Regions from separate parts of the Erwinia sp. AC075 genome, predicted to be linked through region 3. Evidence: predicted binding sites of a transcription regulator. Region 3 holds the regulator's gene; each other region holds the start of a gene.
What was found. The regulator ArgR, encoded in region 3, controls arginine synthesis, uptake and breakdown. The targets are predictions, from matches to a motif close to ANTGAATAAAAATACANT.

Region 1 (3,279 bases), 750 kb from region 3:
CACGGCGAAGCCCCATTTGGCTTCATCAACCGGGGAAGGGCGGTATTTACGGATTTCATCGGTGTGCCAGGCCTGAGCAACCAGCTGGCGCAGGCGGCGCATAATCTGCGATCGGTCGTAATCAGAAAGATCGTTGTGATCGAGCTGCTTCAGGCAGCTGTTCACTTCAACCAGTTTGTGGATCAAAGTACGACGGGTGATCTCTGTCGGGTGTGCAGTCAGCACCAGTTCCAGTGAAAGCGATTCGATAGCTTCACGGATCGAGGCTTCGGTCAGATGAGGTTGCTGCTTCAGGCGATCAAAGACTTTGGTCAGCATTTCCGGGTGATTGGCCCCTTCACCCTTCGGGGAAATCGTATGGTACTGCTCGGCAACGTTAGTCAGATTCAAAAACTGACTGAAGGCGCGTGCAACAGGCAGCAGCTCATCATTCGACAGGTTTTGCAGCGTTGACAGCAATTCTTTACGGTGGGCGTCATTTCCCGCACGTGATGACTTCGAGAGTTTGCGGATGGTTTCCACCCGCTCAAGGATGTTCTCTCCAAGTGCATCCTTAATCGTATCCCCGAGCAGTTTGCCGAGCATACTGACATTACTTCGCATTGCGGAATATTGTTCGTTCATATGACCCCTGACACCCTTCTTGTTTTTGTCACTTTATTTCACCGTTGCCGGCATAACTTTGCCTTTTATCTAGCCACGTTCGTTACCATTCGTCAAATGACTTAAATCTGGCGGCTTCAGCGGCTAAATGTCGGTAATTTATGAAATTTAATTACAGGCAAGTGAGATAAGTTATTCTTATCATGAAAGACGGAACAAATCAGGGGCAACACGCTGTTTCAGCAGTGAATTGCCCCAAATGTGATTTAGTGGTGGCAAAAATGCTGCACAACCTGAGCGATCAGTTCGCGGGTGGGTTTAATAAATGCGGTGTCGATATATTCGTCCGGTTGGTGCGCCTGATCGATCGATCCCGGGCCCAAAACCAGCGTTGGGCACAGCGTCTGAATGAACGGCGCTTCGGTACAGTAGTTCACCACTTCGGTTTCGGTACCCAGTAATTTCTCCACTACCTGCACCAGCTGATGGTTGCGCGGACATTCGTAGCCTGGAATGGGCGGATGCAATTCACCAATCGTCACCCGGCCTGGCCAGCGTTCACTCACCGGAGCCAGCGCATCATTCAGCAAACCTTCCAGATCCTGCAGTGACAGGCCCGGTAACGGACGAATATCCATATACATCTCACAGCAGGCACAGATGCGGTTTGGCGCATCGCCGCCGTTAATGTAGCCGAAGTTCATGGTCGGATACGGGATGGCAAAGCCATCATGGTGATAGCGCTCTTTCAGCGTATTACGCAGGCCCATCAGGTGAGTGATGGACTCATGCATCAGCTCAATCGCATTAACGCCACGCGCCGGATCGCTTGAGTGACCCGACTGGCCCTGAATGCGGATCGACTGAGATAAATGGCCCTTATGAGCACGCACCGGTTTCAGTGAGGTGGGCTCACCAATAATCGCGCAGTCCGGGCGGATAGTGGTGTTTTCAGAGAAATACTGCGCGCCGGCCATAGTGGTTTCTTCATCGGCGGTGGCGAGGATGTAGAGCGGCTTTTCCAGTTTGGTCACGTCAACATCACGCAGAGTATCTAAAATAAAGGCAAAGAAGCCTTTCATGTCGGCGGTGCCCAGACCGTAGAGCTTGTTGTCATGCTCGGTCAGGGTGAACGGATCGCGCGTCCAGCGGCCATCGTCGAACGGGACGGTATCGGTATGACCGGCGAGCAGCAGGCCTCCCGCGCCGTTTCCGGTTCTGGCCAGCATATTGAATTTGTGGCGCGTGCCGGGCACCGGTTGCACTTCAACGCTGAAGCCAAGGTCACGGAACCAGCCTGCCAGCAAATTGATTAAAGTTTCATTACTCTGATCGATGGCAATATCGGTTGCGCTGATCGACGGTGTGGCAATCAACTCACGGTATAACTCGATAAAAGGGGGTAATTTTGTCTTCACTGTTGCCATTCCTTGAGTTAGGATAGTGTCATATTCATGCATTAATAGTGAATAAAAATACATTAACGGCGTACGGATGGAAACCACAAATTGCTCCATCGTCCAGCGCCGCTCGCGTGGGAAGACAGCGAAAATTCGCTGCAGCCCGGAAATTTGAGACCAGAAAAAGGTGTCAGTCTGATGTTGAATACGCTGATTGTTGGTGCCAGTGGTTATGCTGGCGTAGAGCTTGCGACTTACCTGAATCGTCATCCACAGGTGAACATAACCGCTTTGGCGGTTTCAGCGCAAAGCCCGGACGCAGGAAAATTACTTTCCGATCTTCATCCGCAGCTGAAAGGCATCCTTGATATGCCGCTGCAGCCCTTGAGCAGCGCCTCGCAGTATGCCGATAAAGTGGACGTCGTTTTTCTGGCGACCGCTCACGAAGTCAGCCATGACCTTGCGCCAGAGTTCCTCGCCGCGGGTTGTGTGGTATTCGATCTCTCCGCTGCTTTCCGCGTGAACGATCAAAGCTTCTTCACAGACTACTACGGCTTCCCGCATCAGCATCAGGACTGGCTGGAAAAAGCGGTATATGGTCTGGCCGAATGGCAGCATGACAAAATTAAAGAAGCGCAGCTGATTGCGGTGCCGGGTTGCTATCCTACCGCTGCCCAGCTGGCCTTAAAGCCGCTGGTCGAAGCGGGCCTGCTGAACGATGCGCAATGGCCGGTGATCAATGCCACCAGCGGCGTGAGCGGGGCAGGGCGCAAAGCGGCGGTCGGCACCAGCTTCTGTGAAGTCAGCCTGCAGCCGTACGGTATTTTCACCCATCGTCATCACCCAGAAATCGAAGCGCACCTCGGTGTGCCGGTGATCTTCACCCCGCATCTGGGCAACTTCCCGCGCGGTATTCTGGCTACCACCACCTGCCGGTTAAAAGCAGGTGTGACCGCTGACGACGTGGCAGAAGCGTTCCATAATGCCTATCACGATAAGCCATTGGTGCGTGTTTACGACAAAGGCGTGCCGTCAATTAAGGGTGTTGTTGGTCTGCCATTCTGCGACATCGGTTTTGCGGTGAAGGGTGAACACCTGATTGTCGTGTCGGCAGAAGACAACCTGTTGAAAGGCGCCTCCTCGCAGGCAGTGCAATGCCTGAATATTCGTTTCGGCTTCCCGGAAACGCAGTCACTTATTTAATCGGTGAAGATGATTATGACGACTCCTTTAATTATTAAACTCGGTGGCGTGCTGCTGGATAGCGAAGAAGCGC
Region 2 (3,279 bases), 560 kb from region 3:
CCGCGCGAGGAACTGCGGTAATCAGGATGCACCGCCACGCACGCCATCTCGCCAATCGCTTCTTCCGGGAACGGATAGAGCGCGGCGCAGCCGATCGTCAGGTTATCGCGCTCAATGATGGTGAACTTATCAATTTCCATCTCCAGCTGCTCGCGAGAGCGACGAACCAGAATTCCCTGCTGCTCCAGCGGACGGATCAACTCCAGAATGCCGCCGATATCATTAATGGTGGCACGGCGGATCTGCTCGGCACTTTCCATTACGATCTGCGTACCGATACCATCACGCGAGAACAGTTCCTGTAACAGCGCGCCGTCTTCCTGGTAGCTGATCAAATGGCTACGACGCACGCCGCTGCGGCAGGCTTTAACCGCACCACGCAGAAAACGCACGGTGCCGGACAGGTAGTCATCGCGCGTTTCCAGCTCTTCAATACGTTGCTGGGCATCATTCGGGAACAGCTCGGAGATGATATTGCCTTCATCATTGGTCACGCCCTGTTCGGAGCAGAAACCAATCATCTTCTCGGCTTTCAGCTTGATGGCTAACTGCGTCGCCACTTCTTCAGAGGTCAGGTTGAAGCTCTCGCCGGTGACGGAAACCGCAACCGGCCCCATCAGCACGATTGCGCCGCTGTCCAGCTGACGGTGGATCGCTTCTTCATCGATACGACGAATACGGCCGCTGTGGCAGTAATCCACGCCATCATCCACGCCTAACGGCTGGGCAATAATAAAGTTGCCGCTGACCACATTAATATGCGCACCCTGCAACGGGGTATTGTTCAGGCTCATCGACAGGCGGGCGGTAATATCCAGCTGTAAACGGCCTGCGGCCTGCTTAACCAGCTCAAGGGATTGCGCATCGGTAACACGGGTATGCTTGTGATAAATCGGCTCCAGCTGGTGTTCAGCCAGGTTGGCGTCTATCTGCGGCCGGGCGCCATACACCACCACCAGGCGAATGCCCAGGCTGTGCAGCAGGCCAATATCATTGACGATGCTTGAGAAGTTCTCATGCTCGATGGCTTCACCACCCAACATAATGACAAACGTCTTACCACGGTGGGCATTGATATAGGGCACGGTATGACGAAAACCCTGAACCAGCTCGGTACTCCGTTCCTTCACGGCAAACCCTCTATGAATTATTATTCGCTAAAAGTGTATTTTTATTCTTTTATTGGCCGGGCGCAAGGGGCAATTTCTCAGTATTTTCTGGTTTCTTCCCCTGGCGGCAACGCTAATACGCTGCATTTTATCGCTTTTTCTGGGTGACACCGCCGGAGGGATTCGCTAAAGTTTTTGCACTTGGTAGTCATTTGGCTTTTTTTTAGACACAGTTCAGCAAACACCTCTGGAGTAGCATGTCCGATTTACCCTCACCTGGCCGTCGCCGGTGGTTAAAAAGCGCCGGCGCCGTCGTGCTGCTAAGCGTCAGCAAAGTAGGCCTGGCCGCCAGCAGCCATGTGGTGGCGATCCGCATCTGGCCGTCTTCAACCTATTCACGGCTGACGCTGGAATCCAACCGCCCGCTGAAATATAAGCATTTTGCGCTCAGTCATCCCGAACGCGTGGTGATCGATATTGCCAATATCCAGCTTAACCATGCGCTGAAAGGCGTCGGGAACCTGGTGCGCAGCGACGATCCCTACATTAAAAATGCCCGAGTGGGGCAGTTCGATGCCAATACCGTCCGACTGGTGCTTGAGCTGAAGCAAAATGTGTCGCCAAAGATTTTCACCCTCGCGCCCGTCGCCGGGATCCGCGATCGCCTGGTGCTGGATCTCTATCCGGCAAAAGGCAGCAGCTACGATCATGCTGACGATCCGCTTCTGGCGTTACTGGAAGATTACAATAAAGGCGATCTGGAAAAGAGCCAGCCTGCAGCGGCGGCTTTGCCGGGCAAGGCGGGGCGGGATCGGCCGATTGTGATCATGCTCGATCCGGGGCACGGCGGCGAAGACTCGGGGGCCATCGGTAAACATAAAACCCGCGAAAAAGACATTGTGCTGAAGATCGCCAGACGACTGAAGGTCTTGATTGACAAGCAGCCCAATATGCGTGCCTATATGACGCGCAACGAAGATGTCTTTATTCCGCTAAAAGTCAGGGTGGCCAAAGCGCGCAAACAGCGTGCCGATCTGTTTATCTCCATCCATGCCGATGCCTTCACCAGCCGTGCGGCACGCGGCTCGTCGGTATTTGCGCTCTCGACCAAAGGCGCGACCAGCACTGCGGCACGTTTTCTGGCGCAGACGCAGAATGAATCAGACCTGATTGGCGGCGTCAGCATGAGCGGCGATCGCTATCTCGATCACACCATGTTCGATATGGTGCAGAGTCTGACCATCAACGACAGCCTGAAATTTGGTAAAGAGGTGCTGTCCCGCATCGGTAAGGTGAACCATTTACATAAGCGAACCGTCGACCAGGCCGGTTTTGCCGTGTTGAAAGCACCCGACATTCCGTCGATTCTGGTGGAAACGGCGTTTATCAGTAATTTAGAAGAAGAGCGAAAGCTGCGGACGACGCGTTATCAGCATCAGGTAGCGGAATCTATTCTGGCGGGGATCAAAGCGTACTTCGCCAGTGGCGCAAGCCTGGCACCCAGAAAATAGTGCCGATTGTGGGGCGGGGTGCTGCTCGCCCGGCATAAAGCGGACAGGCAAATCCATTGCGGGGAATTTGGCGGAGGCCAGAAACAAAAAAACACCCGTTAAGGTGTTAAGTTGGTTGCGGGAGCCGGATTTGAACCGACGACCTTCGGGTTATGAGCCCGACGAGCTACCAGGCTGCTCCATCCCGCGTCCGTAGTGTACTACTGTTGCTTCCGTCACAACAGGTCTTTCTTTTACTGCTTTCTCCGAAGAGAAATGGTTGCGGGAGCCAGATTTGAACTGACGACCTTCGGGTTATGAGCCCGACGAGCTACCAGGCTGCTCCATCCCGCGTCCGATATACTGTTGCTTCCATCACAACAGGTCTTGCTGTTCACAGAACCTTCTCCGAAGAGAAATGGTTGCGGGAGCCAGATTTGAACTGACGACCTTCGGGTTATGAGCCCGACGAGCTACCAGGCTGCTCCATCCCGCGTCTGTGGAAGCGCACTATACGCTGTAGGAGTTTTGATGCAACCCCTTTCTGCAATAAAGTCATCAAAATAGCGCTTACTGCTCACTTCTTCTGCATTTGCCTTATTCTCGTACAGCAACCAATGAACTTTACCGTTGAGCCGTTTAATTCTCCCGGTGCCTTTGCTATCTTCGGCGAGGAATTC
Region 3 (3,279 bases):
GGCGGCAGTATGCCGCCCAACCGTGGGCCTCGTGGAGCGGCTAGCATGAGAACAGAGATTTTTGATTTTGATGAAATTGTCGATCAGGCACACTTCTACCGCCAGTTCAGCGAACGGTTTGCGCTGGCCGATCTGAATGTGAAGGATTTGGACAGCTTATGGGACGCGGTGACGCTGTTGCCATTACCCCTGGAAATTGAATTTGTACATTTGGGGAGCGGACAGAAGCGGCGTTATGGCGCGTTAATCCTGCTGTTTGATGAAGCAGAAGAGGAGCTGGAAGGGCAGCTCCGATTTAACGTTCGCTAGTCAGCAGAAACAAAAAGGGCCCCGACAAGCGGGGCCAAAGGGTTCGTCATACTGACGAGGAATGTCTTACAGTAGCAGTGACAAGCCAGCGAGAGGGATTCGCGCGTTCGACAACACGCAGGTGCTGGCACCTTCTAATTTTTTGTACTTATCAGAATTTATTTATACAGCTCTGCGGTGGCGTGGTAGTTGCCATCGTTACGCGCTTCGATCACACGATAAGAGCTGGCACCTTGCTGATCCGCTTTCTGAGAAAGCTCATGACGGATATCGGTTGGCGCGCCATCAACACCACTGACACTAATGGTGCCCATTGACTGCAGGTTCTGCTCGCTTGCCTGCTGATCAGTTATCAGGTGAGCGGCGCTGGCGCCGAAAGAAAGAACTGAGGCCAGGCCGAGTACTGCGATTGCTAATTTGGTTTTCATGATAGATGCTCCAGATAGGGTTGAGCGGTAACCGAAAGGGCTAAAAAGCGTTTATTATTCTTGGGGTTATCGTTTTTATTTAGTCGTTAATACCGTATTGCCGGGTAATCTTTGCTTATTTGTACAGCTCTGCAGTCGCGTGGTAGTTACCGTTGTTGTACGCCTCGATAACTCGGTAAGCACTTGCGCCCTGAGCGTCAGCTTTCGCATTCAGCTGCTGGCGGATGTCCATCGGTGAACCGGCAACGCCGCTTACGGAGATGGTGCCAACTGATTGCAGATTTTGCGCCTGATCCGCATTAACAGATTCAGCTGCAAAAGCACCAAATGAGAGAGCAGAAAGAACGGTTACAGCCGCAACAGTAGTTTTAATGTTCATGATTATTTCCTCGTAGTATGTTTTTATCTTTTTGTTTAGTGTGATTGTCATCACGAAAACAAGTATAGATCTAATAACGTAAAAAATTAATAGCGTGCTAATAATGTTTTGTTGGGATACTTTAACCGAAAACTGCATTTTAATAACCAGACGTTATAAAAAACGCTTATAAGTTGCCCTATCCATGTTAAATACATGTAAAAACATAGGGATATGTGACTTTAGCCATTCGTGCGCTTATTTGTGGTGGATCACACCATGAGACGAGAGTATCTGGTTTTTCTGCCTGACATGTCGCCCGCGAGGCAGTGCATCATGCTGAATAGTGAGGCGTGGAAGGGCAGAAAAGCTAAAGCCGGCAGGCGCCGGCTCTAAGAAAAGATGATGATACGGGGTGGTTAGCCTTAGGTTAAAAATCAGGCGTTAATTGCTGCTGCTTATAACTCTTGCTCGAAGAGGATCAGGATCGCTTCGAACAGCTGCTTTACCGTAAAGGCGCGGGCAGGGGTAATAAAGATGGTGTCATCGCCGGCAATGGTGCCAAGGATCCCTTCAGCTTTGCCGAGGGAATCCAGCAGGCGAGCGATAAGCTGCGCGGCACCCGGACTGGTATGGATTACCACCAACGCATCGTTGTAGTCGATATCCAGCACGAGGTTTTTAAGCGGGCTGGTGGTGGTCGGCACGCCCAGTTCCGCAGGCAGGCAATAGACCATTTCCATCTTGGCGTTGCGTGTGCGCACGGCACCAAACTTGGTCAACATGCGGGAGACTTTAGACTGATTGATATTGTCGAAGCCATCTTCCTGTAAAGCGGCGACGATCTCGCCCTGCGAGCTGAACTTCTCTTCCTTCAATAAAGCCTTAAAGGCTTTAATCAGGTCTTCCTGTTTTGATGGGTTACGCATAGGCTTCCGCTTAAGAGTCAGAAATAAAGGGGATTCCCTGATGGGACTGGCGGTGATTATGCAATTAAATGAATGGTTATGCAATAAGGCAGGGTGTTTTATGCGGGGGAGCGGTGAAGGGGTGACAGTATGCCAAACTTTTGATGGAAAAAAAATGCCCGCTCAGACAAGGATGTAGCGCAAAAAGTAAACGATTTGTTATTAAATTGATGTTGTTCTGCTTAGCGCTAAGGGTGTAATGTAAGGCCGAATCGTGCTGTTTGTCGCTGGCTACGAGCGGCCTTGCACCCTATGCGGTTAATCATTTGCTTCAGCGGTTTTGGGCGTGAGCGCTCAGATCGACATGAAAGCAATCGCAAAGCGCTGAAGGCTGGACTATGTTCATAACCAGATGGATTCACAGCACTTTACGCTCACTATAATAAGGAGTTCAGGATGAAAGTTGCAGTTCTCGGCGCAGCTGGCGGTATTGGCCAGGCTCTCGCACTTCTGCTAAAAACCCAGCTTCCGGCGGGTTCCGACCTCTCTCTGTACGACATCGCTCCCGTTACGCCTGGCGTAGCTGTTGATTTGAGCCATATCCCTACCGCAGTCAATATCAAAGGTTTCTGTGGCGAAGACGCAACGCCGGCGCTGAAAGGCGCTGACGTGGTCCTGATCTCCGCTGGCGTGGCGCGTAAGCCAGGCATGGATCGCTCCGATCTGTTCAATGTTAACGCCGGTATTGTTCGTAATCTGATTGAACAGGTTGCCAGCACTTGCCCTAAGGCGTTGATAGGTATCATCACTAACCCGGTTAACACCACGGTCGCGATTGCTGCGGAAGTGCTGAAAAAAGCCGGCGTTTACGATAAAAACAAACTTTTTGGCGTTACCACGCTGGATATCATCCGTTCCAACACCTTCGTCGCTGAGCTGAAGGGCAAAAATCCTGCCGAGCTGAACATCCCGGTAGTGGGTGGACACTCAGGCGTGACTATCTTGCCTCTGCTCTCCCAGATCCCAGGCGTCAGCTTCTCTGAACAGGAAGTGGCCGATCTGACGAAACGTATCCAGAACGCGGGTACCGAAGTGGTTGAGGCGAAAGCAGGTGGCGGATCCGCGACGCTGTCGATGGGCCAGGCTGCGGCCAAATTCGGTCTGTCGCTGGTACGCGCTCTGAACGGTGAAAGCAACGTTGTGGAATGTGCTTACGTTGAGGGAGATGGCGCACATGCTCGCTTCTTCTCACAACCGCTGCTGCTGGGTAAAAACG

Region 1: argC (N-acetyl-gamma-glutamyl-phosphate reductase) is a predicted target of ArgR. The motif match lies at 2,068-2,085, and genes of this name have one in related genera.
Region 2: argA (amino-acid N-acetyltransferase) is a predicted target of ArgR. The motif match lies at 1,163-1,180, and genes of this name have one in related genera.

What each region holds. Positions count from the first base shown of each region.
Region 1 covers NZ_CEEDEU010000001.1:3,605,035-3,608,313, reverse strand. The annotation lists gene ppc (phosphoenolpyruvate carboxylase) at 1-624, opposite strand, end outside; gene argE (acetylornithine deacetylase) at 870-2,021, opposite strand; gene argC (N-acetyl-gamma-glutamyl-phosphate reductase) at 2,202-3,206, shown strand; gene argB (acetylglutamate kinase) at 3,222-3,279, shown strand, end outside.
Region 2 covers NZ_CEEDEU010000001.1:4,915,842-4,919,120, forward strand. The annotation lists gene argA (amino-acid N-acetyltransferase) at 1-1,130, opposite strand, end outside; gene amiC (N-acetylmuramoyl-L-alanine amidase AmiC) at 1,367-2,620, shown strand; tRNA gene AC0IXH_RS22820 (tRNA-Met) at 2,733-2,809, opposite strand; tRNA gene AC0IXH_RS22825 (tRNA-Met) at 2,877-2,953, opposite strand; tRNA gene AC0IXH_RS22830 (tRNA-Met) at 3,019-3,095, opposite strand.
Region 3 covers NZ_CEEDEU010000001.1:4,358,878-4,362,156, forward strand. The annotation lists gene AC0IXH_RS20465 (barstar family protein) at 46-309, shown strand; gene yhcN (peroxide/acid stress response protein YhcN) at 468-737, opposite strand; gene yhcN (peroxide/acid stress response protein YhcN) at 853-1,116, opposite strand; gene argR (transcriptional regulator ArgR) at 1,554-2,024, opposite strand; gene mdh (malate dehydrogenase) at 2,460-3,279, shown strand, end outside.